Lujinxingia vulgaris: one gene and its partner. The protein of the gene in region 1 binds, or shares a complex with, the protein of each later gene. Links are inferred from orthologs where the notes say so. Each region holds a gene or a part of one and is shown in the gene's direction. Other genes may lie near its edges.

Region 1 (14,143 bases):
GTCGTTGGCCGTCGCAGTGGCCAGCGCGGTGGTGTTGGTCAAGTCGTCCATGCGGAACTTCGTCTTATCCTGAAGCTCGTACTTCTCGGCCGGCGCCAGCGCCACAAGCGTAATCAGCTGGCCATCGCGAAGCACCGTCGTCAGGTAGACACGGTAGTCGGTGTAGGTATTACCGCTGGTCGCCGGAAGCCCGCTGATGTCCGCGCTACCAAAGGGCGCGGTGGCCACCAGCAACGCGTCACGCATCGCGCGCGCCGAGCGCAGCTGCGGCGAACGGATCAGGTAACGGCTCACCGCCGCGGTATTATAATCGTGGGTGTTGAACTCCCCGCCGATGACCTCCTGGACGAGGTTGCCCACGCCGCTCAAGAGCTGTCGCTTGGCCTGCACTGCCTGCACCGCCGAGCTGACGCCGTCGGGGGCCTGCGCCAGCACAAAACCGGCGATCTCATTGGCCGGGTCATCGTAGACCGCCGCGGCGTGACGGTTCTCCACGCTGGCGCCTTCGATCGTCAGGTTGGTGTAGTTCGAATAGGCCGGCGGAAGACCCAGCCCCCAGTTCCCTACCCCGTTTACAAAGAACTCCGTCGGCTCACTGGCCGGCTCATCACACGCGCTCACCGCCCAGAGGTCGCCGTCGGAGCAGGCCGTCGGATCGGGGTAATACTGCGCCGGGAAGGTGCAGGCGTTGAGCGGGTCGAGCTCCAGCAGCTCCTCCTCCTCATCGCTCACCCCGTCGCCGTCGCTGTCCGCCGAACAGGGATCGGTGCCCAGTTGCAGCTCCTCCAGGTCGCTGAGCGTGTCGCCGTCACTGTCGTGATCGAACTCATCGGTGCACAGCTCGCGCTCCTCACAGTCGGAGAGCCCGTCCTGATCGGCATCGCGCTCCCAGCCCTCGCCCTGCGGGTCGCAATAACCGATCTCCTCAGCATCCGGCTCCACGTCGGGCTCAACATCCGGCGCGTCGACGTCGGGCTCAACATCCGGCACGTCGGCATCGGTATCGCCAGCATCACCGACGTCCGGCAGCTCCACATCGGTATCGGGCAGCTGCCCCTCACCATCGGGATCGGAGCAGGCCGGCGAGAGCGCCATGAGCGCCAGCGCAAACGTGAGATGCGTCAATCGCTTCGGGATCGTGATCATAGAACTTCCGCGTGCTGGAGGGCTGCGAAGAGGAGTGCAGCAGGAGGGAAAATGCAGGTGGGAGCCCGTTACAGGCCAGAAGAGTGCTACCAGAAACCCTCAATCTTTTCAAAAGGATCGAGTGGACCGGTAGCGCCGCATCGGGTGCGGACTTAAACAAGCATAGCGCGAGGTGAACTCAGAGGGGAAAGCTCACCGAGGGTTGGGGCTTGAACTCCGCGCGCGCCGGCGCTTCGATCGGACTCAGCCGCACCACAACATCGGAGGGATAGCGACCAAAAAAGACCAGCGGCCACATGATGCCCGCGGTGCACACGCACGTCACCCAGCTCTTGGAGCTGGCCGTGGCCTCAAGCTCTACCACTCTCGGGTGATACCCTTCCATCGAGAGCTGATAGGTGCGGGAGCTGAACACCCAGGGCAGGTCGCGAATCTGCACCGGGGTCTGCCCGGCGTAGCGCTCGCCATCAAGGATCAGCGTCGCCCCGGCCGGTTGTGATTCCACCAGCGTCGTCGACGCGCACGCGCTGCTCATCATCAGCACCAGCGCCAGCAAACCTGTCTGTAGCACACGCTTCAGCACGCTAACCCTCATCGCATTCGCATCATCCGGGACAACCAATCGAAGGCTCGCCCACAACCGGCGCGCATCGTGGCATGATTCGCCCCGGGCTTCAACTTCCGCCCCGCTCCCCCCGGGGCAATCGCAAAGTCGGTCCCCACCACCCGCCACCGTAGGGGGACCCCTTGTGGGTCCCCGCCTTGGGAGTTCCGGAGGGGCACAAGCCCCCTCCCCACAAATTGGGTGAGTTCTCCATAAAAAGCCTTATAAAACTTTGCGATTGCCCTGCCCGCTCCCCCACCCGCCTCTGGGATCCGGAGCACCTTTGAAGTACGCTGCCGGCGTCTGCTGCCTATATTCGGCCTGAGCTGGACGGCCAGCGCCGAAGGCGCGCCGCCCCAACGACGTAACGACGAGGTCACCCATGAGCCAGAACGACGACTACTCCGAAGAGTTCCTCGAAGAGATGCGCCTTGCGCTGGAGGCCCAACGCCAGGAGCTGGTGCGCAGCAACAACCTCACCCGCAACGAGCTGCGCGACAACGACCGTGAGCCCCGCGACTCCATCGACGAGTCCACCGACGAGCAGGGCAACGCCACCGAACTTCGCCTCCAGGACCGCGAGCGCAACCTCCTCAACAAGGTCAACGACGCCATCTTCCGTCTGGACACCGGCGAATACGGCTACTGCGACGAATGCGGCGACCCCATCGGAAAGGCGCGCCTGCGCGCCCGCCCCATGGCCGAGCTCTGCATCGAGTGCAAAGAAGACCAGGAGCGCGAAGAGCGCCGCCAGCACGCCGTGCGCCCGGGCATGTTCTCGGCACTGGAGTAAGGTTTAAGCGCGACACCCCGCACAGCAAAAAGCCACCATCCGCCCGGCGGATGGTGGCTTTTTTCATGACCCCTCGAACCTGTTGCTTGCTTCTTTGCTCAGGCCCGCGCGCGCTCGGCGGCCTTCGACCACCGCCCCTCATAGAAGCGGTTGTTGGCCCGAAACCCGAAGTTCTCATACATGCGAATCGCCGGGGCGTTCTCCACCTGCACGTTAAGCGCCACCAGCGAGACGCGCTCAAAGAGCTCTTCGAGAAGTCGCGCGGTACACGCCGTCGCCAGACCCTGGCCCCGCCGCTCGGAGTGGGTCACCAGGTTGCCGATCACCGCGATATCATGCGTCTCACTGACCACATGCACCCCGGCAATGCTCACCAGATCGCCCTCCTCATCGCGAATCCCGAAGTAAAGCCCCGTCTCCAGCTGGTAGGGCTCAAAGAAGTTGTCGGGATAATGCTCATAGAGCGCCATGATCTGGGCGGTGTCGCGATGGCCCAGACGCTCCACGCGCTCATCGCGCACCCCCGGCTCAAAATGCTCCCGCTCAAGCCCCATGCGGATCATCGCCTCGGCCTGCCCCACCTCAAAGGTCGAGGTCAGATCGGCCATCTGCGTCTCCAGCACATGGAAATGAAAACGCTCCGGCACCACCTCGTAGCAGGCCTGCAGAAAGTCGGGCAGATCCTCGCCACGCCCGCTGGTAAAGACCACCGGCAGGCTCAGGCCCCGGTAAACCAGCATCAGGTTGGCGATCTTGCCCTGCTCATCGCGTGAGCCGTACCAGCGGCAGAACTGGAAATAAGAGGGATCGAGGTTGCCGAGCAAATAAGCGTTGGCCAGTCGATCCTGCACCAAAAACTCTCGCAGCTCTTCGCGCTCGGTAAGCTCTTCGACAGCCATGGGGGCACTCCGGTTGCACGCCCGCCCCGCCACACTCCAGCAGGGAGCGAAACGGGGGTGTAGGCGAAAAAAATCGCGGCGCGTGGCGCCTCAGTGGCGGCGGCCGCGTCCGTGGTCGTCACCGCGCCGGCTGCCGGGCAGGCGGGCGATTGTCGACAACCAGACTCAAGTTTACGTGGGGCGCCCGAAGACGACAACTCGCCTCGGGCGCTGCTGTGGGGGCGTTTCCCCCGGGTAAACATAAGCGCCGCGGCGTTGCATTCCCGCGCGCCTTGCCAATCCTCAGGCCACAGGTCATAACACCAACGGAACAAATTTGCAGCCCCGAAGTTCTTTTGCATGTGATGACAATGACTCAGGACTGGCTTCAACACCTCAACCCCGATCAGCGCCAGGCCGTCACCCACCCGGCCGGCCCCCTGCTGGTGCTCGCCGGCGCGGGCAGCGGCAAGACCCGCGTGCTCACCCACCGCATCGCGTATCTTATCGCCGAGCAGGGCGTCGCACCGCATCAGATCGTGGCGATGACCTTTACCAACAAGGCCGCCCAGGAGATGCGCGAGCGCGTCGACCAGCTCCTCGACGGCCAGGGCCAGGGTGGCCAGGTCACCATCAGCACCTTCCACAGCCTGGGCGCGCGGATTCTGCGCCGACACGCCCCGGCGGCCGGCCTGGACTGGAACTTCTCGATCTACGACGACGCCGACCAGCGCCGGCTGATCACCCGCATCCTCGATGAAGCCGGCGATGAGCGCGCCCGCGCCGACGTGCGCCGTCTGCAGAGCTACATCGACGCCTGCAAAAACCGCGGCTGGACACCCACCCAGGCCCACGAACACGCCCATGACGCCCGCGCCGAGGCCGACGCCGAGCTCTATGCCAACTACCAGCGCGCCCTCACCCATGCCGGCGCCGTCGATTTTGGTGATCTCATCCTGGGCGTGCTCGTGCTCTTTCGCGAGCACCCCGAACTCGCGAAACAATACAGCAAGCGCTGGCAGCACGTGCTCGTCGACGAGTTCCAGGACACCAACCCCGCTCAGTACGAGCTGCTCGACCACCTGACCGTCGCCCACAACAACCTCACCGTGGTCGGCGACGACGACCAGGCCATCTACCGCTGGCGCGGCGCCACCGTGGCCAACATCTTAGGGTTTGAAGACGCCAACGAAAAAGCTGCCCGGGTCAAACTCGAGCAAAACTACCGCTCCACCTCCGTGATCCTGGAGGCCGCCAACGACGTCATCGCCCGCAACGATCGCCGCCACGCCAAAAAGCTCTGGACCGAGCGCCAGGGCGGCGAGCCCATCGTGGCGTTTACCGGCGCCGACGATCGTGAGGAGGCGGCCTATGTGGCCGAGACGATCTTCGATATGGCGCGCCAGGGCGGCAACTTCGACGACGTGGCGATCTTCTACCGCACCAACGCCCAGGGCCGCCTCTTCGAGGAGCAGCTGCGCCAGTGGGGCATCCCCTACCGCATCATCGGGGGCCTGAGCTTTTATGCGCGCGAGGAGATCAAAGATCTGCTGGCGTACCTGCGCTGCGCGCTCAACCCCCGCGATGATGTGGCCACCGCCCGCGTCATCAACACCCCGCGCCGCGGCGTGGGCAAGACCACGCTCGAGAAGTTGGCCGCCGCAACGTCTGTGCCCGGCGTTGAGAGCCTGCAGGGCGCGCTCCTCCTCGCTTTGGAAGATCGCCCCGCCCAGAACGACCTCTTCGCCGCGCGTCGCCCTCGACCCTCCAACGCCACCGAGCGCCTGCTGGTGGAGAGCGTCGAGGAGCTCAGCGGCGTCTCGCGCCGCGGCATCGAGGATTTTTGGACGATCTTGGAGGCCACCCGCGACGATCTTCTCCACTACGACGAGCTCACCCCGGTGCTTGAGCGCCTCATCGAGCGCATCGCCTACTTCGAGCACCTTGAGCGCACCGACTCCGAGAGCGCCGAAGATCGCACCCGCAACGTCGGCGAGTTGTTAAGCGCCATTGAGGAGTTCGAGCAGGATCCCAACAGCGACGCGCTCATCGCCTCAGTGCAGGAGGCGATGCCCGACGACATCGACGATCTGCTCACCACCGCCCCGGCCTCGCTTCGGCTGCGCGCCTTCCTCGACCGCTCAGCGCTTGTGCAATCCACCGACGGCGACGACGGCCCCGGTCAGGCGGTGACCATGATGACGATTCACGGCTCCAAAGGCCTGGAGTTCCCCACGGTCTTTGTCGCCGGCCTCGAAGAAGAGACCTTCCCCAGCCTGCGCGACCCCGGCGACAGCGAGGAGCTCGCCGAGGAGCGCCGGCTGGCCTACGTGGCCATCACCCGCGCCGAAGATCGTCTGTACATGACCAACGCGCGCCGGCGGCGCGTCTACGGGCAGTTCAAAGACACCGAACCCAGCCGCTTCTTGCTCGACATCGATCCGAGCCGCCTCATCATCGACCCGCGCAGCGCCGCAAAAGAGCTCGACTACGCCCGCGACCGTCGAAAACGTCTGGGCGCCCCCCACGGCGAGTTCCCCGAGCCGCATATCCCCTCCCAGGGCGCGGCGGCCTACGACTTCAACCAGGCCCCGGCCTCCGACGAGCACCTGGCCCAGGACACCCCCGACTGGGAGTCGAGCTTCTCGCAGACCCCGCAGGAGTGGGACGTCACCCACACCCCCTCCGGCGACGACCAGCTCATCGGCGTGACCGTCAGCCACACCCGCTTCGGCATTGGCGAGGTCGTGGGCGTCTCGGGCTCCGGCGACAAAGCCCGACTGACCGTCGACTTTCCGGCGGTAGGTCAGCAGACGGTGATTCGCAAGTTCTTGAAAGTGTTGGGATAATCGACCCACGCATGTGACCCACGGTCACTTTTTCAGCCGACCCACGGTCACCCTAAAGACCGACCCACGGTCACTTTTTCAGCTGACCCACGGTCACCCTAAAGACCGACCCACGGTCACCTTTTCAGCCGACCCACGGTCACCTTTTCAGCTGACCCACGGTCACCTCCCAAACCGACCCACGGTCACCTCCCAACCGACCCACGGTCACCTCCCAGACCGACCCACGGTCACCTCCCAAACCGACCCACGGTCACCTCCCAAACCGACCCACGGTCACCTCTCAACCGACCCACAGTCACCTTTTTTACCGACCCACGGTCACCTCCCAACCGACCCACGGTCACCTTTTCAGCCGACCCACGGTCACTTTTTCTGACCCACGGTCACCCTAAAGACCGACCCACGGTCACCTCCCAACCGACCCACGGTCACCCTAAAGACCGACCCACGGTCACCTCCCAGACCGACCCACGGTCACCTTTTCAGCCGCCCCACGGTCACCTCCCAAACCGACCCACGGTCACCTCCCAAACCGACCCACGGTCACTTTTTCAGCTGACCCACGGTCACCTCCCAGACCGACCCACGGTCACCGATCGATGAGAATTGGCGCCATAAAAAACGCCCACCCGGAGCTCCGGGTGGGCGTTTTTTATGACCCTTTAAAAGCGGCGTCACAGAAGCGACCTGCTCAAGTTGCGCCGCGTCACAGAAGCGACCTGCTCAAGCTGAGCCGCCTCTCAAAAGCGACCTAAACGAACGACCTCGCACAAACGATGCCGCCGGCCGAAAGGTCTTAACCTTCCTGAATCGCCGAGATCAGCGCCTGGGTGTAGGCCTTGGTGTTGGCCGTTCCGCCCAGGTCACCGGTACGCGTCGAGGGGCTGGCCAGCGCCTTGGTGATGGCCTTCTCCAGCAACTTCCCTTCGTTCACATAACCCAGGTGACCCAGCATCATGCCCGCCGAACGCATCAGCGCGGTGGGGTTGGCGATGCCCTGACCGGCGATGTCCGGCGCGGTACCGTGCACGGCTTCAAACATCGCGGCGCCCTCACCGATGTTCGCGCCCGGGGTCAGACCCAGCCCGCCGATAAGGCCGGCGGCCAGGTCGGAGAGGATGTCGCCAAAGAGGTTTTCCGTGACGATCACGTCAAAACGCTCCGGACGAATGACCATCTGCATGCAGCAGTTGTCGACGATCATGTCTTCGAACTCGATGTCGTCGTACTCACGCGCGATCGTCTGGCCGACCTCCAGCAGCAGCCCGTTGGACTCCTTGAGGATGTTGGCCTTATGCACCAGCGTGACCTTGGAGCGGCCCTCGCGGCGCGCGTACTCGAAGGCGTAGCGCACGATGCGCTCACAGGCCCAGCGCGTGATCAGGATGATCGTCTCGGCCGCGGCACGGTTCGGCGGGATCACGTGCTCAATACCCGCATAGGCGCCTTCGGTGTTCTCGCGCACGATCACCATGTCCACGTTGGTGTCGGAGAAGCGCGTGGTCATCGCCGGCGAGATCTTGGCCGGGCGCACGTTGGCGTACATATCGAAATGCTTGCGGATCGCCACGTTGATGCTGCGGAAGCCGGTGCCGATCGGCGTCTCCAGCGGCCCCTTAAGCACGCACTGGTTGCGGGCGATGCTCAGAAGCGTCTCTTCGGGAAGCGGAGTGCCCAGATCCTTATAAGCCCCCGAGCCGGCGCGAACTTCTTCCCACTCCAGATCGACCCCGAGGGCCTCGATCACCGAGACCGTCGCGTCGACGATCTCCGGTCCAATCCCGTCACCGCGAATCAGGGACACTTTACGGCTCATGACAACTCCCTTTACGTGATCGCCGCGCTTCTTACGCGGCGTCATTGACCTTATTCGATAGCTTCATCGCGCGCGCCTGAGGCGTCTTGCACCTTTTAAGGGGCGCGCGGCGGCGACACCATAGAAGAGCCCCACCATCGGGGTCAATAGCCCCGAAAAGGGGCCCGCCGCCTGAGCTTATCCCCCTGCCTCCTGAGCCCACCCCGGTCGCACTTCTGCGGCGGTTGCAAGGGAAACTTTTTGGTGATGAGCACCTCGGAATTACATTCATAGTGTGAATAGTGATCTCGGCTCGACTCGGGGGGAACCGGTCCGCGGTGCGCCTCGTGGGCCGAACGTCTCACGCCGCATAAGGAGGTCCACCATGGCACTATCCTGGGCACCCCGATGGCTGGTGATGCTGAGCCTTGTCGCGCTGGCCATCACCGCGTTCTCCGCACATGCGCGCGCCGCCGAACCGGCTGCGGCCGACACGACTCCCGAGGCTGACGTTCAACGCGTCGAAGATCGCGTCATCGAGGAACGCGAACGCGAAACTGACCCGGTCGAGGGCACCCAGGAACGCGAACGCCAGACCATCATCACCGAGCCGGAGTCGCCCAACTACATGGGCGTGCTCGCCAGAAACGCCTTTCTGGGCGGCATCACCGGCGGTCTTGTGGGCACGGGCGTCTACCTGCTCTCGGGGCGAGAATATACGCCCTGGACCATCGCCTACTTCGCCGGCGGCGGCATCCTGGTCGGTACGGCCGCGGGCGCCGTCGAGCTGGTCGTGCGCGAGGAGCGCAACGCCGACGCCCTGGCCGCGCGCCGCTACATGCTGGAGCACGAGCTTCCTAAAACGGTGCGCGTCCCGCTGCTGCGCATCGACTTCTAAAGGGTGCCCGGCGCAGATCCCGCCACTGCCATCTTGCGCGGCCGCGCCGCGGCCCCGGGCCGCCAGACACCCCTGTTTTGACGTTGGAGGCACCTATGGCAACAACCTCGTTGGTCCGCCTGCTTATCTCACTGGTGCTTTTGCTGACCCTTGCCCTGACCTCGGTATGGACCTGGGCGCTGCCCTCCTGAGCCCTCGCGGCGCGCCGTGCTCCTGCGGCGATGGTTGTCCTGAGCTTCACATCGGGTTAGATCCGCGCACGTTATGCCCTCGCGCCCACCGCGGGCTCTTTCCGCGCCTGACCCCCGAGCTCTTTGATGACCACGCTTCCTTTTGACGCCATCGCCCACCTCATTGAGACCGCCCAGCAGGAGCACGCGCTCAGCGATCGCGCGCTGGTGGCCGCCATTCAACTCTTCTCGCGCACCGGCGATCTTCCCGCTGCGGCCCGCGAAGATGAAGACGTCGCCCGCGCCGTACTCACTGCCACCTGGCTGCTCTTTGTGGCCGCACCCCGCCGCGCACCCCGCGCCTTTGTGACCGCCTCGATGCACCTGGAGCTGGTCAGCGCCGATGAGCGCGACTTCGACGCGATCTTCCCCGAGCTCAAAGCCCTGCTCGCCGAAGACGCCCCGGCGCTTGATGAGATCTCGGGCGAAGCCTGGCTGAGCGCCTTTAGTAAGGCGGCCGACACCGACATCGACCTCCACGCCGATCTCGACACGCTGCAGTCCCGGGTCGATGCGCCGCTGGCCGTGCTCCGAGAGCACCACGAAGCCTTCACCGCCTTTGTCAGCTCCCAGATGGACGCCATCGTCGCCGGCTTCGACGAAGGCGTGCGCCGGGGCGAGCTCAGCGCCCTCGACGCCATCGACCTCCCGGAAGGCTTTGATCGCGACGACCCGAACGCCCTTCGCAACCTGGCCGATGAGCGCATGCAGCTTGGCGACGTCCAGTCGGCCGAGGCCCTCCTCTCCCGCTTCGTCGAGCTCAACCCCGAGGACATCGACGCGCTCGTCGAGCGAGGCATCGCCCGCGGCGCCCTCGAAGATCTGCGCGGCGCCCAGGACGACTTCGATCGCGCCCTTAAGCTCGACCCGACCTCGGTGGCCGCTCGCATCAACCGCGCGCTCACCCACCACGCGCTCGGCCAGGTCGAAGCCGCCATCGCCGACTACGACGCCGCCCTCGAACAGGTCGACGACGACGCCGACCTCTGGATCAACCGCGCCGTCGCCCGCTTTGCCAGCAACAACTTCTCCGGTGCCATGGCCGACCTCAACCGCGCGCTGGAGCTCAACGACCGCCACCTCATCGCCCTCTTCCAGCGCGGCAACGTGCGCCGGGTGCTAGGCGAGCTGGGCTACGCGCTGCAAGACTACGAGAAGGCCATTCAGATCAAGCCCGACTTCGTCGACGTCTACGCCGCCCGCGGCTACCTCTACCTCCAGCTCGAGGAGCCCCAGAAAGCCGCCGCCGACTTCGGGCTCGCCATCGGTTTTGAGCCCTCCGAGCCGATGCACTACTACAACCGCGCCCACGCCCGCCTGCTCGACCAGGACTTCAAAGGCGCCATCGCCGACTACGACGCCGCCCTGGAGCTCGCCCCCGACGATGTCGAAGCACTGGCCAACCGCGGCGGCGCCCGCATGATCGACGGCGACCTGGAAGGCGCCATTGAGGATTGGGAGCGCGCCATCGAGATCGATCCCTACTACCCCACGCCCTACCTCAAGCGCGCCGCGATGTGGATCGCTGCCGAAGAAAACGAACAGGCCGCAAGCGACCTGGCCGCCGCCCTGGAGTGCGCCCCCGAAAACTGGGAGCACCGAAAAGACGTGCAAGAAACCCTCGACGAGATCCTCGCCGAGCTGGGCTTCGACGCGCCTAACTGAGACGGGCAATCGCCTGAGTCGCAGCTCGCCACCCGCAAAAAAGCCGCCCGAAGGGGCGGCTTTTTTGATCAGCAAAACGCGTCGTACGCAGACGCCATCAGAACTTCGGCTTCATCGCCTGAAACGCCTCTCGCCCATCGCGGGTCGGCGTCTGCGGCAGCTGAGCGATGAGCGCTTCGATGCGCTCAATGCGATCATCGGCGTGAGGGTGGGTGAGCAAAAACTCGGGAAGCTGCGGCCCGTCGCCCTCGAGCTTTCTGAAGAAGGTCACAAAGCCGTGCGGGTCGTAATCCATACGCACCATATAACGCAGCCCCCACTCATCGGCGTCGCGCTCATGATCACGGCTGTACTTGAGCATAAAGCCCTGGGCGGCCACCGCCCCCACCAGCTGACCGAGCAGCCCGGGGTTCTGCCCCAGCGCGAGCTGCGCCAGCGCGTCGATGCCATAGGCCGTCACAAGACGCTGCGCGATATGGCGGCGCGTCACATGCGCCACCTCATGGGAGAGCACCGCGACAAGCTCCGACTCGCTCTCCATCGCCCGCAAGAGCCCGGAGTAGACGTAGATACCGCCGCCCGGGATCGCAAACGCGTTGATCTGCGAGGGGTCGTCGACCACCTTAAACCTGAACGCCAGCCCGCTTGGGCGGTTGGGCACCGCGCGCACCACCTGCTCACCGAGCTGCTGCACATAGCGCTGCACCTCGGCGTCCGGGTGCATCGTAAGCTCCTTCTCCAGCTCATCGGCCATCTGGCGGCCCATGGCCACCTCATCGCTGATCGGTACCAGCGCATCGGCCGCCGCCCGCCCCGGGGTGGTCGCACAACCCAGCGCGTTCACGCCCGACCCCAGCGTGAGCACCATCAACACCATCGTCATCCATCGTCGCATTGCTTCCTCCAGCCTCATCGAAGCCCGCTCCCGGGCCACACAGTCATTTAAAGACGCATCAAGCGCGTATAGATTTAATCAAGCAACGCGCGCCGACAACCTCGAAGGCCACTGGCCGTGGAATGCCGCCGCGTCTACCCTGCGTTTCTTACTCGCAACCCCGAGGTGCGCTTCCTCACACCGAGACGCGCCTCAACGCCCAACTTCGGAGAGAGCTATGTGTCTGATCTGCGTAGAGTTCGCAAAAGAACGCATGACCCCGCTTGAAGCCCGCCGCGCCCTTGGCGAGATGATCGAGGGCATGGAGCCCGAACACGTCGCCGAGGTCGAGGCGATGCTCACCGAGGCCGAAGAGGCGCAGGCTGACGAGGACTAGCCTCACCACACCTTACGGATCTTCATCCGGTGAACCTCCAGTCGCCAAAAAGCGCCGCGAAAGCGGCGCTTTTTTGTCGCACAAGCGTAAGAGCGTTGACGGGTGCAACGTCTTTCCCGTGAGTAGATTCTGTCCCTGCGCTGGTGAGCGTGCCCTCGATTGCAAGCGAACAGACGGACGCCCATCTACTACCGTCAATCGTATTTGACATCTACTATCGCCGCTCGTAAGATATGGGGCGGCACAGGTGACCGCCCCTCGTACCCTGATCTGGAGTTCATCGTGAAAGGCATCCGAATTCGACCCGAGCAACAGGGGCTTCGCACCTCGCTCTTCGACCTCGAAGCCGAGATTATGGAGATCGTCTGGGACGAAGGCTGGGAAGAATTCGCTGTAGCGGACGTCCACCGAATCCTCGAGACCCAGCGCGAGATCGCATACACGACGGTCATGACGACCATAAGCCGACTCTACGACAAAGATCTTTTAACGCGCCGCAAAGAAGGACGACGCTACCTCTACACCGCGATCATGAGCCGTACCGAGTTCATTGAGGCGATGACGCGAGAAGTATTGGAGAGCCTCCCACCGGTTGGACAGAAAGCGGCCGTTGCTCTTCTCGTGGAGCGGGTCGCCCAGGCTGACCACGATGAGCTCGACCGCCTCGAAGCCTTGATCCGCAAGCGGAGAAAACACGATGAATGAAGTGTATTTCCCGCTGGCGGCAGTAGCGACGACCTTCTTTGTTGTGATCCCGTTATTAACGCTCCTCTGCCGTGGAGCGCTGGCCTGGAGCCGTCGACGCACGTCGTCCTGGGCGAATTTTGGCTCCGAGACAACCTTTGGCTGGCTCGTTGCGCCAACTCTTCTGCCGATTTTATGGCTGACCTCGTCTGCATTGCATCAGAGTGAACCGGGCATCGCCGCAGATCCCTGTCTGATGGATCATGTGGCAACGACCTGTGTCGACACGTTTATGCTTCTGGGATTCATGCTGGCAGGCATCGTTTTGACCGTCGGCGTGCGGCTCTGGCGAGAGTGGCCACAAACACCGTTGCACCGCCTCGGTGATGCGCATGAATTGAGCCAAAGCATTGGCTTGATCGCCAGAAACGATGCGTATTTGCGCTCGCTTCGCATCGCCGTAGTCGAACACTCCACCGAGCCCATTTTCACGCTCGGGCTCTTGCGGCCCATCGTCGTGATGGATGCGTGCTTTGTCAGAGACGCGGACGCCTCGATGTTGCGGGCCGCGCTCCTGCACGAGTATGCGCACATCACCGGGCTCGATACTCTGCGCAGCTTCATGATCAGGCTGTGTCTGAGCGTTAATCCAGCGGGATCGTTGCTCCAGGCAGACTTCGCTCGTTGGCGCAGCGCTCGAGAGGCGCTCTGCGATACAGAGGCCGTTCATCACGGCGGAGAACCCCTGGCGCTTGCCGAGAGCATCGTCAAGGCCGCCCGATTTCGCTGTGGCGCGCTGCTCCCAAACGCCGCTGCCTTATGCGGTGACAATGCGATCGCGCTTCGACTCCGAGTCACACTTCTACTCGACGGACCGCCTGCACCTGTAAAGACGTTGGGACATATCATCCTCCTGCTTACGGCCCTCGCCATCTTCGGCGTGCCTCATCTGGAGGGCTTCGGCCTGCTCGAACACTTCCACTTCGAAGTTGAGCGCGTGCTCCATCTCCACCAGTGACCTGAGGTTTGAATGCTCGACCTTTCTTTCGCGAAAAAAGTTGCGCGCCTTACTACTATCGCCGGTAGTACTTTACTCTTTTCGTGCGCCACAATCGACGCCGAAACCCAACTCCCTGAGCCCGGCAAATTCGCCCCGGCCGAGCTTACCCGGCCCTACGTACCGACCGGTGAGCCCGTTGATCCGTCTGCGGCCTCCGCGATGACACTTGAGGAGCTGCTCGTCTTCGCCGACAGCGAATCGCCGGCAATCCAAACCGTGTTGGCCCGCATGGGCATCGCTGATGCGCAGGTGAGCGGAGCGAAGATC
Region 2 (13,948 bases), on another replicon or contig:
GCTCTCTCAGAACTTCATCGAGGCGCTCGATGAAGATATGGGTCAGCTGGGCGTGGCGCATGCCGATGTGGAGCCGAAGGTCAGCGAGCATATCGACGATATTATCGCGATGGTGGAGCGCCTCATTGAGCGCGGGCACGCCTACGCGGCCGAGGGCGACGTGTACTTCCGCATCAGCTCCTTTGACGACTACGGCAAGCTCTCCGGCCGCAAGCTCGACGATATGGAGGCGGGGCGCTCCGGCCGGGTGGAGGCCTCCGACATCAAAGAGCATCCCTTTGACTTCGCGCTCTGGAAGGGCGCCGCAGAGGGTGAGCTGGGCTGGCAGTCCCCCTGGGGTTATGGGCGCCCGGGCTGGCATATCGAATGCTCGGCGATGAGCCAGCGCTACCTCGGCGACAGCTTTGATATTCACGGCGGCGGTCGCGACCTGATCTTCCCGCACCACGAGAACGAGATCGCCCAATCCGAGGCCGCCTGCGGCCACGCACCCTTCGCCCGAAACTGGATGCACGTGGGCATGGTCAACGTCGCCGAGACCAACGAAGAGGGGGAGCGCATCGAGCGTAAGATGTCGAAATCCCTCGGCAATTTCTGGACGACCCGCGACGTCCTGCAGGGCTTCCACCCCGAGGCGATCCGCTACTTCATGCACACGGTGCTCTACCGCAACCCCATCACCTACGCCGTCGAGCAGCTCGAAGAGGCCGCCGGCCGCGTCGAGTATTTGTACACCTGCATCACCCGCATCGATGAAGCCCTGGCCCGCGCCGGCTTCAACGCCGCCGACAACACCCCGCCCCAGACCGGCCTTGTGGCCGAGCGCAAAGAGCTCATCGAAGGCTTCATGGAGCGCTTCGACGAGGCGATGGCCGACGACTTCAACACCCCCCGCGCCCTGGCGCTCATCGGCGAGTTGGCCCGCGCCATCAATGACGCCACGCAGTCCAAGAAGAAGCCCAAAGGCGATGAGCCCTACACCCTCTTTAAGCTGCGCGAGCTTTTGACCTCCGCCGGCAACATTTTGGGACTTCTCCAGCGCGAGCCGCAAAAAGCGCTGCTGGAATTGCGCGACCTCAAGGTCAAAGCCCTGGATCTCGACGCCGACCACATCGAATCGCTCATCGCCCGGCGTAACGAGGCCCGCGCCGCCAAAGACTGGGCCAAAGCCGACACCCTCCGCGACGAGCTCGACGCCCTCCAGGTCGAGATCATGGACAGCACCGAAGGCACCACCTGGCGCATCAAGTGATTTCAATCAGGGGGGGGGGCGGTGAGATCGGGTGCCTGGCACCCGATCTCCAACACCTTTTCGAATGCAACGGCCTTTCTCCCGTAGGGGCGTTTTTTGTGGGCGCCCTCGCGTACCGCCCCACTGCGTTTCGCTTTGTATACGTGCAACGCTCTGATCTAGGGTGACCCCATGCGATAGCGCGTGGGGTCATTTTTTTGCGTTCAAACCGAGAGGTAGGCTGTGAGCGAAGTATCCGAGGTTTCTGAAGTTTCCGAAGTCAGCGAAGTCAGCGAAGTCAGCGACGTCTCCGAAGTCTCCGAAGTTTCCGAAATCAGCGACGCCTCCGAAGACACCGAAGCGTCTGAGGTCAGCGAGGTCTCCGAAGTCAGCGACGCCTTCGTCGATCCCTTCGCAGACGACCCCGAGATCGAAGTCTTGAGCGAAGTCAGCGAGATCGCCCTCGACCCGCCCGCGCTCCCCGAGCCTCATGAGCAGCACGACGCCACCTGGTACGCCGCCCGCGGCGTGCACGACGCGCGCGTCGTCGAAGTCCTCAACCAGGTCGCCCGCCGCACCTTCATGGCCACCGGCGACGATCCCGACCAACCTTTAAGCGCTGCCACCACGCTGCCCCCGCTCGAAGTCGTCGGCAAACTCATCGCCGCGCTCGAGCTCACCCCCAACGCCAAAGTCCTGGAGATCGGCACCGACACCGGCTACATCGCCGCGCTGCTCAGCCGCCTGGCCTCCTTCGTCTACTCCGTCGAGCGCCGCCTGCCGCTCGCCAAACTCGCCGAAGGCCGCCTCAAACGCCTCGGCATCGCCAACGTCGACATCCTCCACGGCCCGCGCCTGACCGAATACGCGCTCAACTCCCCCTACGACGCCATTTTGCTCTCGGCCATCGCCCCGCGCGTGCCCGAAAAACTCAAGGGCCGCCTGGCCATCGGCGGCCGCATGGTCGTCCCGGTGGCCGAGGGCGACAAACACCCCGAGATCCTCTGCATCCAGCGCACCGGCGCCGACACCTACGATCAGCAGAGCCTGGGCCAACTTCGCTTCTCCTCCAAACTCGGCGACATCCTCGTCGAGCTCGGCGTCGCCGACCGCTCCGACATCGAGCTCGCCGCCCTCGAAGCCGACGCCCGCGGCCAGCGATTGGGTCAGGCGCTGGTCGAGAGCGCCCGCATCCAGGAGCGCGATCTCATCAAGGCGCTCGCCATTCAGCGCGGCTTTCTGCTCGCGCCGGTCGACACGCTCTTAAAGATCGCCGACCACGAGCTCGTCTACTCGGTGCCGCGGGCCTTCTTGCGCCACCACCAGGTGATCCCGCTGCTCGTCTACCAGGGCCGCCTCACCGTCGCCACGGTCGACCCGGACGCCCCCACCATCGAGCTGGCCCGCATCCTCGACGCCACCCAGATTGAGACCTATCTGGTGAGCCACGAGGAGTTCGACCACCTCTGGAACACCCTGCTCGAAGGCCGCCGCCCGGGCGATGTGCACGAAGACAACCTGAAAACCCGCGTCGAACAGAAGTTCGAAAACGTGCTGCGCGCCGCCCACCGCGTCTCCGCCTCCACCATCCACATCGACAACCAGCCCGACGGCGCCTCGGTGCGCCTGCGCATGGCCTCCGGGCTGACCGAGGTGGCCGAGCTGGCCTTTGACGCCCCCGAGATCACCTACCTCGTCGAATTTTTGAAGATGAGCGCGCATCTCGACCCCCTGGAGCAGGTCATCCCCCAGCGCGGCCGCCTCTCCTGGGTGCGCGACGCCCGCACCTACCACCTGCACATCCACGTGATGCCCTCGATCCTCGGCGAACAGCTCTCCATCAAGCTCCTCTCCCGCGGCGAGGAGCCTGCGGGACTCGAAGAGCTCGGCTTTGATGAGGAGGTGGTCGGCGAGCTTGATGCGGTCCTCCAGGGCCCCCCGGGCCTCTTTTTGATTGTGGGTCCGCGCCACGAACAAAAGTCCCAGACCTTCTACGCGCTGCTCAAACGCCTGGGCGCCGACCGCCGTCTCAAGGTCGCCTCGCTGGAAGACGACATCCTTGCCACCATCCCCGGCGTGCAGCAGGCGCTCATCCAACCCGAGCGCGGCTTTGGCTTCGACGCCGCCATCTCCGAGTTCGTACGTTTTGACGTCGACGTCCTCGGCATCGGCGACTTCCCCGACCCCCAGACCGTCATGCAGGCCCTCAACCTGGCCCGCCGCGGCGTGCGCGTGGTCGGCGTCCTCCACGGCAAGAGCGCCCTGCACGTGCTGCAGGGCCTGCGCGAGTTCGGCGTCCCCGTCGAAGCCCTGGCCCACGGCTTAAGCGCCATCCTCACCCAGCGCAGCGCCGCCCGCATCTGCGACAACTGCCGCGAACCCTTCACCGCCCCGGTCGCCTTCACCCAAAAGCTCTTCCCCCAGGGCGCCCCCATGGGCTTTAAAACCTACCGCGGCGCCGGCTGCCCGGCCTGCGCCGGCGACGGCACCCGCGGCCGCACCCCGGTCGTCGAACTCATGCCGCTGACCGACCAACTCCGCGCCGCCCTGGCCGCCGACGAACCCTCCTCCGGCCTGCGCCAGGCCGCCCAGGCCAGCGGCGTCACACCGCTCGCCGAACGCGCCATCGACCTCGCCCGCCAGGGGGTGATTCCGCCGGAGGAGCTGGTGAATTTTCTCAATTAAGGGAGGGCGGTGGAGGGGGGAGACGAAACATCTCACAGAAAACACGGAGCTTTCCGCCCCGGGAGAGAAATTTCTACCTCGGGAGCCGGACGCTTCCGCCTCCCGAGCGAAATTTTTCGCTCCTGGCCCGGAGCCTTCCGCCTCTAGAGAGAAATTTTTACTTCGGGGGCCGGAAACTTCCGGATATCGGCGCAGATTTTTCGCCCTATACCCGGATCGTTCCGCATGTCTGCGCAGATTTTTCGCCAATAGCCCGGAACTTTCCGTACCTTCGCGCAGATTTTTCGCCCCATGCCCGGAGCCTTCCGCCTCGGGAGATAAATTTTTACCTCGGGGGCCGGACGCTTCCGCCCCGGGAGAGAAATTTTTACCTCGGGAGCCGGACGCTTCCGCCCTTCCCCCCTCATCCCCAATCATACGTCACACAAAACTCCCAGATCCCCCTCCCCTGCGCGTCCTTTGTCGCCGAGCTTGAGAGATGTATCGAAACGTCCGGATGCCTGGAGCCAAACGCCATTCCGGAGCGCGCCATAAACGCTTGCAGATCCGCGGTCGTGGCCCCCTCCAGGCCTGTGGCGTCGAAGTAATAATAGACCATATGAAAACCATCGACGCTGGCGGCCTCCACGACCGCCACCCGCCCGTCAACCAACTCGATGGTTTTAGGAGGTTTGTCGGTGGCCAGCTCGCGGGTGCCGCCGGTGGGGTCGTCGGCGTCGGTGGGGCGGTTGCTGCGGTCCGGGATAAAGAAGCTCATGGTGTCTCCTCAGGTGGATGTGAAAGCGTGTTCTCACCTCAGAGATAGCGAGGGGGAACGCGATCTGCGAAACCTTCAATGGTCGTTTTACGAGTATTTTAGCATTCGCAGCTGGCACTTCGGCCCGCTATATGGAGGGAGTCCTTCACCCAACCCGGGCTTTCGGCCCGACCTGCAGCGGAGCGTGAGATGAGCAAACTTCCTGATATTTCGACGATGGATCCGGACGCCTGGTACGACGCGGTCGTTGCCCTTGGCGACGCGTTGCAGGAGCAGATTGAAGCCGCGCTCTCCAGCCACACCGATGCTCAGGCGCTTTATGACGCGTTGACCGCCGTCTTCGCCCCCTTCGTCATCGACGCCAGTGATCCCACGCTTGCCGACCAGCTCATTGTGGAGCGCGATGGCGACAAAATCTGGTTGGGAGTGCCACACGGCGACTATGTCGACATCACATATGTGCCCGACCATAAAATTTGGTGGTTTGTGGGCGATGAGGTTCCCCCCAACACCGCGCCTGAAGAGCTCCATCGGCGAGTGGCGGCATATGTTGTGGGTACGACCGCCTGGGGTGATGACGAGCTTGCGCGTCGCCGCGTTGAGGATGCGAAACGCCAACACGTTTGAGAGGACAAATTCCGGGGGCACCGATGCGTGATCCTCACAACGCACAACGACTTCATCCACGTAAAGGATCTCTACGATGCCCTCGACCCTCACCCTCGACCCCCAAACCCACGACCTCCTCTCCCCCGTAACCACACGCTGGTTCCACCAGAGCGAACTCACCGCCGATCCCCTCACCACCCGGCTCGTTGAAGCCGCCCTCGACCTCCGCGACTCGCCGGGCCTGGAGCTCGACGACATCGCCTTCGCCGTGCTCGCCGCCTACTTCTGCCGTGCGCTGGAGGTCGCCACGGTCGATGGCGAGCGGCTTACGCGTTTTGAAGACATCCCCGGCGACCTGGACGACATCACGCTGGCGGTGCTGAAGGGGTATCAGACGCGCGCGGCGTTTCGACGTTTTTGCGTCGATGGCGAGTCGCAGATTGGTGCGGCGATCCTCAACATCGTGACGCGGCAGGTGGCGGGTAAAAAGGCGAATCGCTGGAGCTTCGATGCGCTCATTCAGGCGTATGGCGAGGGCGATTATGTGCCCTCCGAGGTACATCGGATCCACGACGCATTACCTTCAAAAGTACGGATTCCAGTCGGGTTTTAGGCGCGCCATATCGTCCATTTAACCCCCCCCCCAATTCATCAATATCTACAGTCACTTACATGCCCTCCACTCTTTATTTCTGAAGGAAGCGACATGCCCTTACCCCTGATTAAAAAAACGCGATTCTACATGGTTGCCCACCACCCCATCGTCGCGGTCCTTTACGGCGACACCTGGGCGATTTTGCCTGTCGAACAAAAGCCTTATCTGCTGGATCGGGGAGTTGTGTTTCTTCACCCACTGAGCGTCTGGTTCGATCGTCTGGAGCCTGTCACGCTGCCCCGCGACCCCGTCGAAAACATTTCGGAAACCACCTTTGAGGGGGCGGTCATCGATCATCGCCTCGCACGCCTGGTCGACGAGCTCAAATGGATGAAGGAGCCTCGCGAAGACCCGCGATTTGCTGGCGAGTTCGAGGTTTTGCCCGATCTCTGGAGCGATGGGGATGAATGATGCGTGTTGGTCTTCTCTTCACCATTCGCTACATCTCCCCTCTTTTTTACCTCCCTCCTTCGCGGTAGGCTGCCATCATTGACTACCCAAACCGGGGCAGACCACCCGCGCGCCACGCCAGAAGCGTGCGCCCGGGCGCCCCACCCACTCGCCAGGAGGGAGGCGATGAAACAGGTCCTGATCACACTCGCCATCGTCGCGCTGATCGCCGTAGTCGCCATCGTGCTCGCGCTGGATGCCCAACCCCAGTCTTCCGACACCGCCGAAGCCAGCTCCGCCGAAGCCAGCGAGGTGGCGGCACCTGCGGGGGATTGACGCCTGAGAGGCACACGACCTCGCCACACAAAAAAGCCGGCGCGGCCCCTCAAGGCCGCGCCGGCGTCTTTTTGCTCTCGGCTTGCTCTCAACGAGAAGGCGCGTCGCTCAATCTTCTGGATTGGGCGCGGTACCCCCGTAACGCTCCACCAGTTCACCGTCCTCGTTGAGAATCCCGGCATCGATCAGCGTCTGGCGCTGTTCCTCGTCGGTCATTGCATCAAACGCGGCCATCGCCCGTTCATGGAGCTTGTACTCTTCCGTCTTGCGGTAATCGTAGTTGGCCATGAGATCATAAGGGCTTTCACTCATCGCATTGTCGCTTGCTGAGCGATTCTCAAAGTTCCAGTCATCCTCTTCTTCCGGATTCGGCGCGGTACCCCCGTAACGCTCCACAAGCTCCCCGTCCTCGTTGAGAATCCCGGCATCGATCAGCGTCTGGCGCTGTTCCTCCGGGGTCATCGCGTCAAGCTCCGCCATTGCACGCTCATGCCGCTTGTACTCTTCCGTCTTCCGGTAGTCGTAGTTCGCCATAAGATCGTAAGGGTCTTTACTCATAAAACCTCCTGAAGACGGGCATTCTGACACTCCGCACCGCTCGCACGTTCGCGGCGACGTGCGCGATCTTCCCCATCCCACATAAAACAAAGCACAAAAAGTAAGAACCCCAAGAACGTCGTTTCCCCCCACCGAGTTGGCTGACCATCGGCTGGAATAGTTCTCGGACCCAACCGTTGATCTTCCCCACCTACGCCTGTACAGATGTACCGGCATTCTGGCGCTTACCATTCATGTGAAAACGCGCCGGATCGCAGGTGGTGATGCGCCGGCGCAGGGTCGCCGTGGCGAAGCGGTGGTTTACCGGAACGAAGCAGAGAAGCAGAGGTGTGGCCGTGCGAGAGTCCAGAAAGTTCGAGCTTGTGACCGAATACTCGCCAGAGGGGGACCAGCCCACCGCCATCAAGCAGATGGTCGAGGGCTTGCAGCGCGGGGAGCGCTACCAGACGCTGCTCGGGGCGACCGGCACGGGCAAGACCTTTGCGATCGCCAACACGGTGGCGCAGGTCAACAAACCGACGCTCGTGATGGCGCCCAACAAGACGCTGGCCGCGCAGCTTTACGCCGAATTCAAAGAGCTCTTCCCCCATAACGCGGTGGAGTATTTCGTAAGTTATTACGACTACTACCAGCCCGAGGCGTACATCCCCTCGACCGACACCTTCATCGAGAAAGATTCGGCGATCAACGACGCCATCGACCGCATGCGCCACTCCGCCACGCGCAGCCTCTTTGAGCGCAACGACGTGCTCATCGTGGCCTCGGTCAGCTGCATCTACGGCCTGGGGAGCGGCGAGGCCTATATGGGGATGTTGTTGTTCCTGGAGGAGGGCGACGAGGTACGGCGAGATAGTGTGCTGGAGAAGTTGGTGGAGATGCAGTTCAAGCGTCGCGACATGGACTTCCACCGCGGCACCTTCCGGGTGCGGGGCGATGTCGTGGAAATCTTCCCGGCGCACGAGGAGGATAAGGCGATTCGCATCGAGTTTTTCGGCGACGAGGTCGAGGCGATCTACGAGATCGATCCTTTGCGCGGAAAGCGGCTGCGCCAGCTGGAAAAGATCGCCGTCTACCCCAACACCCACTACGCCGTGCTCCCCGAGAAGAAGAAGCTGGCGATGGAGTCCATCAAGGCCGAGCTGCGCGAGCGTTTAGAGGAGCTCGTGGCGCGCGGGATGCTGCTGGAGGCCCAGCGCCTGGAGCAGCGCACCCAGTTCGACCTGGAGATGATCGCGACGATGGGCTTCTGCAACGGGATTGAGAACTACTCGCGCCACTTCTCCGGCCGCGACCCGGGCGCTGCCCCGCCCTGCCTTTTCGACTACTTCCCCGACGACTACCTGCTGGTCATCGACGAGTCGCACGTCACCGTGCCGCAGATCGGCGGCATGTACCGCGGCGACCGCTCCCGCAAGACCACGCTGGTGGAGCACGGCTTTCGCCTGCCCAGCGCGATGGACAACCGCCCCATGAAGTTCGAGGAGTGGGAGAATCACATCAACCAGGTGATCTTCGTCTCGGCCACCCCGGGCGACTACGAGCTTGAGAAATGCGAGGGCGTGGTCGTCGAGCAGATCATCCGCCCGACCGGCCTCATCGACCCGGAGATCGAGATCCGCCCGGCGCTCGAGCAGGTCGACGACGTCTATGGCGAGATTCGCCAGCGCGTCGACGCCGGCGAACGCGTGCTCGTCACAACGCTCACCAAACGCATGAGCGAAGATCTCACCGAATACCTCGAAGAGCTCGGCGTGAAGGTGCGCTACCTGCACAGCGACATCGACACCATCGAGCGCATGAACTTAATTCGCGACCTGCGAAAAGGCGTCTTCGACGTGCTCATCGGCATCAACCTTCTGCGTGAGGGCCTGGACATCCCCGAGGTCAGTCTGGTGGCGATTCTCGACGCCGATAAAGAGGGATTCTTGCGCTCGACGCGCAGCCTGATTCAGACCATCGGGCGTGCTGCGCGTAACTCCAAAGGCAAAGTCATCCTTTATGCCGACACCCTCACCCGCTCCATCAAAGAGGCGGTCGAGGAGACCAACCGCCGCCGCGAGATTCAGCTCGCTTACAACGAGGCCCACGGCATCACGCCGCGCACGATCACCAAAAAGATCTCCGACCTGGAGCAGCACGTTCCGCCGGACCCCGACGCCGCGCCCGATGCCAGCCCTTACGAGAAGGCCGCGGCGCTGCTCGACGACACCTCCGGCGTGCTGAGCCCCGGCGCCGAGGAGACACCCCAGCTTCTGGAGAAACGCATCGAGAAGTTGCGCGAGGCCATGAAGGTCGCCGCCCGGGAGCTGCGTTTCGAGGATGCTGCCAGGTTGCGCGATGAGCTGCGGGCGGTTCAGGCGAGGTTTTTAGGCGTAGGTTAATCAGGACGATCGGGTGGGTTTTGATGAAGGACGACTGAGAAGCCAAAAGCCACGCAAGCCACTGATTTCATTCACCTTTTATCAAAAGAAATCAGAACAAAAGAGTCAGCGCCGGCGCCTCTTCGAACTCCCTTACCCAGCCCGCATCCTCACAGCCTTCGAGAAGCTTTTGGGCGCTCACGCCGAGCACGGGATGCTCAAGCTCGGCGGCGATATCGCAGAGGGGCACGAGCACAAAAGCCCGCTCGGCAATCGCCGGATGCGGCAGGGTCAGCCGGGGATGATCGAGCGTCTGATCGTCATAAAACAAAAGATCCAGATCGATCGCTCGCGGTCCCTTCGGCTGCAGACGCACTCGCCCCATCGCGCGCTCAATGGCGAGCAGCCCGTCGAGAAGATCGAGAGGAGCAAGCTCGGTGAAGAGCTCGGCGCAGGCGTTTAAAAAGAGCGGTTGGTCCTCGACAATGCGTGGCTGCGTCTCATAAAACGCGCTGAGCGCGCCCAGGCCGCTGCGCGGCAGGTGGTCGAGGGCGTCGAGCGCGCGCTTGAGCGCCAGGGCCCGATCGCCCAGGTTGGTGCCCAGCGCGATGATCGCCCGGGAAGGCTTGCCGTCTAAGGTGGGTTTGCTCAAAGTCTCGCTGCTCCCGAGCTCAAAACGAGGACGCCATGCCTGGCCCCCTGATAACGAAAATGATGACGCGACATCGTCGACATCGACAAACTAGCGGACGCGCGCTGAGTCTGGCGCTTCTGGGCACAGTCGCCCTGGCCACCGCCGGCTGCTCGGAAGCAGACCTACCAGAGGCGGACTCGCTTGTGTACTTAAGCCCCTGGTCCGGCCGCGACTTGCAGGCCGAGCCGGCCCGCGCCTCCTCGCCAGCGCTTCTCTCGGAGGCCGAGCGCGCCAACTACACCGAGATCGCCGACAGCTTTGTGCAGAACGCCCCCTCGCTGCTCACGCGCGCCGATGTGGTGCAGCGCCTGGAGTCCATCGAGCAGGTCTTTCTGCTCACCGGGCGTTATATGGAGCTTGTGGCGCTCTATCAGGACGCGGTGGAGGCCGGCGGCACCTCGTCGCCGGCCGCGCCGGCCCTGGCCTGGAGCTATGTGCAGCTCGGCCAGGAGGCCCAGGCCCGCGAGCTCATCGACCAGCTCAAAACCACGCGCCCCGATGAGGCGGTGGTGCACGTGCTCGACGCCAGCCTGAACCTCGCGCAGATGGAGCGCGAGAGCGCTGCTGCCGACCGGGCGCTCGCTGCGTTCAAGCGCGCGCGCCAGCTCGACCCGGCCTTTGGCCCCTTCCGCGGGCTCAACGCCGCAGGCATCGCCGAGCAGATCAACCGGCTGGAGGCCCGCCAGGCCCGCACCACCGGGGCCACCCAGAACGCCGTGAGCAGCGCGAACGCCGCGCAGAATAACGCCGATGTTCAACCCCCGGTCGCGCAAAACCAGCCCGCGGCCGGGCAAAATCCAGACGAAGAAACCCAACCTCCGGCCGCGCAAAACGAACTTCCCTCCGCGCAACCTCCGGCCGCGCAAAATCCGATCGCAGCCGGTCAGCCCCCGACGGCGCAAAACTCCGCGGTGCTGCAGCCCTCCGCCCCCGGCCCGCAGCAGCAGGCCGCCATCATGGTCGCCGACGGGCAGATCACCATGGCCCGCGGCGAAGACCATTTTGAAGAAGCCCAGCGCTACTTCCGCCGCGCCCTGGAGTTTGAGCCCAATAACATCGCCGCCGGCCTGGGACTTCTGCAGATCGCCTCACGCTCGGGCGCGCCCGATGAGATGGTGCGCAGCCAGATCGAGCTCTTGGAAAAACAACCCGATCTCAACGCCCGACAGGCCTACGAGCTGGCGATGATCGCCTTGCGGCGCTTGAATGATCGCCCTCTCGCGACTAGCTTGCTCCAAAAGGTCCAGGATTTGGACCCACGCTACGCCGAACGGGTTGGCGTCGATGCGCTTCTGACGCCTTGACCTGATCGTTTGGCATCACACACACGCTCACGTTTCAGGAGCTTTTATGTCCGACCTCAACGCGGTCGTCGCCGACGACAAAGTCGTCATCTTTCATTACACCCTGACCGACAAAGAGGGCGAAGTCCTCGACTCCTCCGAAGGTCAGGAGCCGATGGCCTACCTCCACGGCGCCGGCAACATCGTGCCCGGCCTGGAGAGCCAGATGACCGGCAAAAAGGTCGGCGACGCCTTCAAAGCCGAGGTCGCCCCGGCCGAGGGTTATGGCGAGAAGCAGGGCCCCGGCCCGCAGCCCGTCGAGCGCAGCGCCTTCCCCCCCGGCGCCGAGATTCACGAAGGCATGATGTTCGCCGCCCAGATGCCCGACGGCTCCCAGATGCCCCTGTGGGTCGTGGGAATCGAAGGCGACAAGATCATGGTCGACAACAACCACCCCCTGGCCGGTGAAACCCTCTTCTTCGACGTGAAGATCGAGGGCATCCGCGACGCCAACGCCTCGGAGCTCGATCACGGGCACCCGCACGGCATCGACGGCACCCACTCGCACTGAGTCGGGCCCCGGCACCGCCGGAATTGATTGGTCAAAAAAAAAACGAGCGCTGCCCCCCCGGCAGCGCTCGTTTTTTTCGTTCAGGGGTTTTCGTTCAGGGAGAAGGGTGCAACGCGCGCCCGTGTTCGCGAAGAAGGTTGCGACGCGTTCAACACACCAGAAAACCCAACAAAATCATGCCCTTGCAAAACAAAACTCCGGCGCCATTGAGGCGCCGGGGTCAGGTCAAAACACCTTAAAGCGTGGGCAGCGTGGGCGGCCCCACGTCTAGCGATTCGCAGTGGGTGGCCTCGATCATCCCGCGGACCACACCGCCCTCCGTTGTATCACCCGCCACAAATAGTTTTAAAAATCCCTCGGGCTGGGCCTCGCCAACACAGCTCTCGCAGACCTCGGCCTCAAAGAGGGTGAGCTGCGGGGTGCCCTCGCTGCGCAAAAGCGGCGGGTTGGCCTCCGGCGGCACAAAGTCGCCCATATAATCAAAAATAATCAGCTGCGCGTCTTCGGCTGCGGGCTCCCCTTCCTCATCCAGATAAACGCCCTGCACGAGCATGTTGCGCTCGGGTGAGGCCCCATCTTCGGTGGGGCAGCCCTCATCGCCGCCCTCCACCGCCTCGATGTAGAGCTCGGTGCGCCCGGACTCGGTGGCGTCGGCGTGGGTCAGACCAAAATAGGCGCGCGAGAAGGTGTAGCTCTCCTCCTCCACCACCAGGGTGGGCGTCGTCTCGGTGGGCTCCACCCGCGCGCCCTCCCCCGTTGAGATATCCACCCCGACCGGCTCCTCGCCAGCGTCTGGATCGGAGGTGTCGGGCGAATCGGCCGTGTCGCCGCAGGCCAGAAGACCGGCCATCAGCGCGATCAGCGGCCAGCGAAGCGGTGTTGAGAGGGGTGGGGTCATGCCGTCTCCAGAAAAAATGAAAAGGTTTGCACAAAAAAACGCCGACCTTCCGACCAAGGGTTTGAGGCCTCCATCGAGGGGCGCTCGTCATTGTGTGAAAAAGCGGGCGAAAAATCGACCGCCCGACCCACTTCTTCTGGAGGTCGACCATGGTACATGTGCTCAAGCTGATGATGGTGCTGGCAATGATGCTCTTCTCGAGCGCCTGCCTGATTGTTGAAGAGGGCCACAGCTGGGGTGGCGACGGCGAAGTTGGCTGCGAGTGCGATCGCGACAGCGACTGCTTTAGCGGTGTGTGTGACGACGATGTCTGCGCCGAGGCCGAGTGCACCTGGAGCTCGGATTGCGACGACGATGAGCGCTGCGTCAGCGGCCGCTGCCGCGACAGCGACGATCCTTACGACGATGGCTCCGACTACGATGATGACGCCGGCTACGATGATGGCGCAGACACCGGCGATGATGGCGCAGATACCGGCGATGATGGCGCAGATACCGGCGATGACGACTGCCCGGTCGAAGATGATGGCCAGCCCGGCTGCGGCCCGCTCGACAGCTGCGTGCTCAACAACGAGTGCCCCTTCGGCTCGCTCTGCCTCGATGGGCGCTGCCAGGTCACCTGCACCGACGATCTGCATTGCCCGACCACCGAGGTCTGCCAGGATGGCATCTGCCAGCCCGACCGCCAGGGCGGCGACCAGTGCGTCTACGATGAGGACTGCGGCACGGGTGCCTGCATCAACGGCTTCTGCCTGGATCGTTGCGAGAGCGACGCGGCCTGCGCCGACGGGGAGTACTGCCGCAGCGGCGTCTGCCGCCCCGACCACCGCCCCGGCCCCCAGTGCCGGGTGGGCGCGGACTGCAACCCGGACGAAGACTGCGTCAACGCCCGCTGCCGCTCCGCCTGCACCTGCGATGAGG

The links.
Region 2: the proteins of FRC98_RS16110 (region 1) and uvrB are in contact, whole or in part, in a crystal structure (PDB 7EGT), measured with the Thermus thermophilus proteins. The link is inferred for Lujinxingia vulgaris from one-to-one orthologs. Residues at the interface, in WP_096412145.1 of Thermus thermophilus: His654, Arg656, Phe657, Gln666, Asp668, Glu669, Lys680, Arg681, Leu682, Ser683, Lys685, Tyr686, Ala687; in WP_096411307.1 of Thermus thermophilus: Glu23, Leu25, Arg26, Asp27, Gly28, Glu29, Arg30, Phe31, Arg55, Glu326, Asp327, Phe328, Glu379, Ser382, Gln383, His398, Gly400, Arg401.

The regions. Positions count from the first base shown.
Region 1 is NZ_VOSM01000009.1:42,306-56,448, forward strand. What follows is about bases 3,449-6,531. They hold FRC98_RS16110 (ATP-dependent helicase), read left to right. Parts: upstream 3,449-3,792; coding sequence 3,793-6,270; downstream 6,271-6,531. In the rest of the region: FRC98_RS16090 (hypothetical protein), read right to left, coding at 1-1,146; FRC98_RS16095 (PEGA domain-containing protein), read right to left, coding at 1,325-1,729; FRC98_RS16100 (TraR/DksA family transcriptional regulator), read left to right, coding at 2,133-2,543; FRC98_RS16105 (GNAT family N-acetyltransferase), read right to left, coding at 2,642-3,442; FRC98_RS16115 (isocitrate/isopropylmalate dehydrogenase family protein), read right to left, coding at 7,070-8,089; FRC98_RS16120 (hypothetical protein), read left to right, coding at 8,454-8,966; FRC98_RS16125 (tetratricopeptide repeat protein), read left to right, coding at 9,284-10,861; FRC98_RS16130 (M48 family metallopeptidase), read right to left, coding at 10,959-11,756; FRC98_RS21655 (hypothetical protein), read left to right, coding at 11,974-12,132; FRC98_RS16135 (BlaI/MecI/CopY family transcriptional regulator), read left to right, coding at 12,415-12,837; FRC98_RS16140 (M56 family metallopeptidase), read left to right, coding at 12,830-13,834; FRC98_RS16145 (TolC family protein), read left to right, coding at 13,847-14,143. UniProt on the Escherichia coli protein: A helicase with DNA-dependent ATPase activity. Unwinds DNA duplexes with 3'-5' polarity. Translocates on single-stranded DNA with 3'-5' polarity. Initiates unwinding more efficiently from a nicked substrate than double-stranded DNA.
Region 2 is NZ_VOSM01000010.1:142,994-156,941, reverse strand. What follows is about bases 7,192-10,079. They hold uvrB (excinuclease ABC subunit UvrB), read left to right. Parts: upstream 7,192-7,556; coding sequence 7,557-9,602; downstream 9,603-10,079. Other genes in these bases: folK (2-amino-4-hydroxy-6-hydroxymethyldihydropteridine diphosphokinase), read right to left, coding at 9,694-10,079; FRC98_RS17280 (hypothetical protein), read right to left, coding at 7,192-7,221. Also shown: cysS (cysteine--tRNA ligase), read left to right, coding at 1-1,252; FRC98_RS17305 (ATPase, T2SS/T4P/T4SS family), read left to right, coding at 1,475-3,916; FRC98_RS17300 (hypothetical protein), read right to left, coding at 4,320-4,673; FRC98_RS17295 (hypothetical protein), read left to right, coding at 4,863-5,300; FRC98_RS17290 (hypothetical protein), read left to right, coding at 5,377-5,895; FRC98_RS17285 (hypothetical protein), read left to right, coding at 5,989-6,348; FRC98_RS21700 (hypothetical protein), read left to right, coding at 6,514-6,663; more of FRC98_RS17280, read right to left, coding at 6,772-7,191; more of folK, read right to left, coding at 10,080-10,233; FRC98_RS17265 (tetratricopeptide repeat protein), read left to right, coding at 10,296-11,579; FRC98_RS17260 (FKBP-type peptidyl-prolyl cis-trans isomerase), read left to right, coding at 11,626-12,129; FRC98_RS17255 (hypothetical protein), read right to left, coding at 12,365-13,027; FRC98_RS17250 (DUF7107 domain-containing protein), read left to right, coding at 13,177-13,948. UniProt on the Escherichia coli protein: The UvrABC repair system catalyzes the recognition and processing of DNA lesions. A damage recognition complex composed of 2 UvrA and 2 UvrB subunits scans DNA for abnormalities.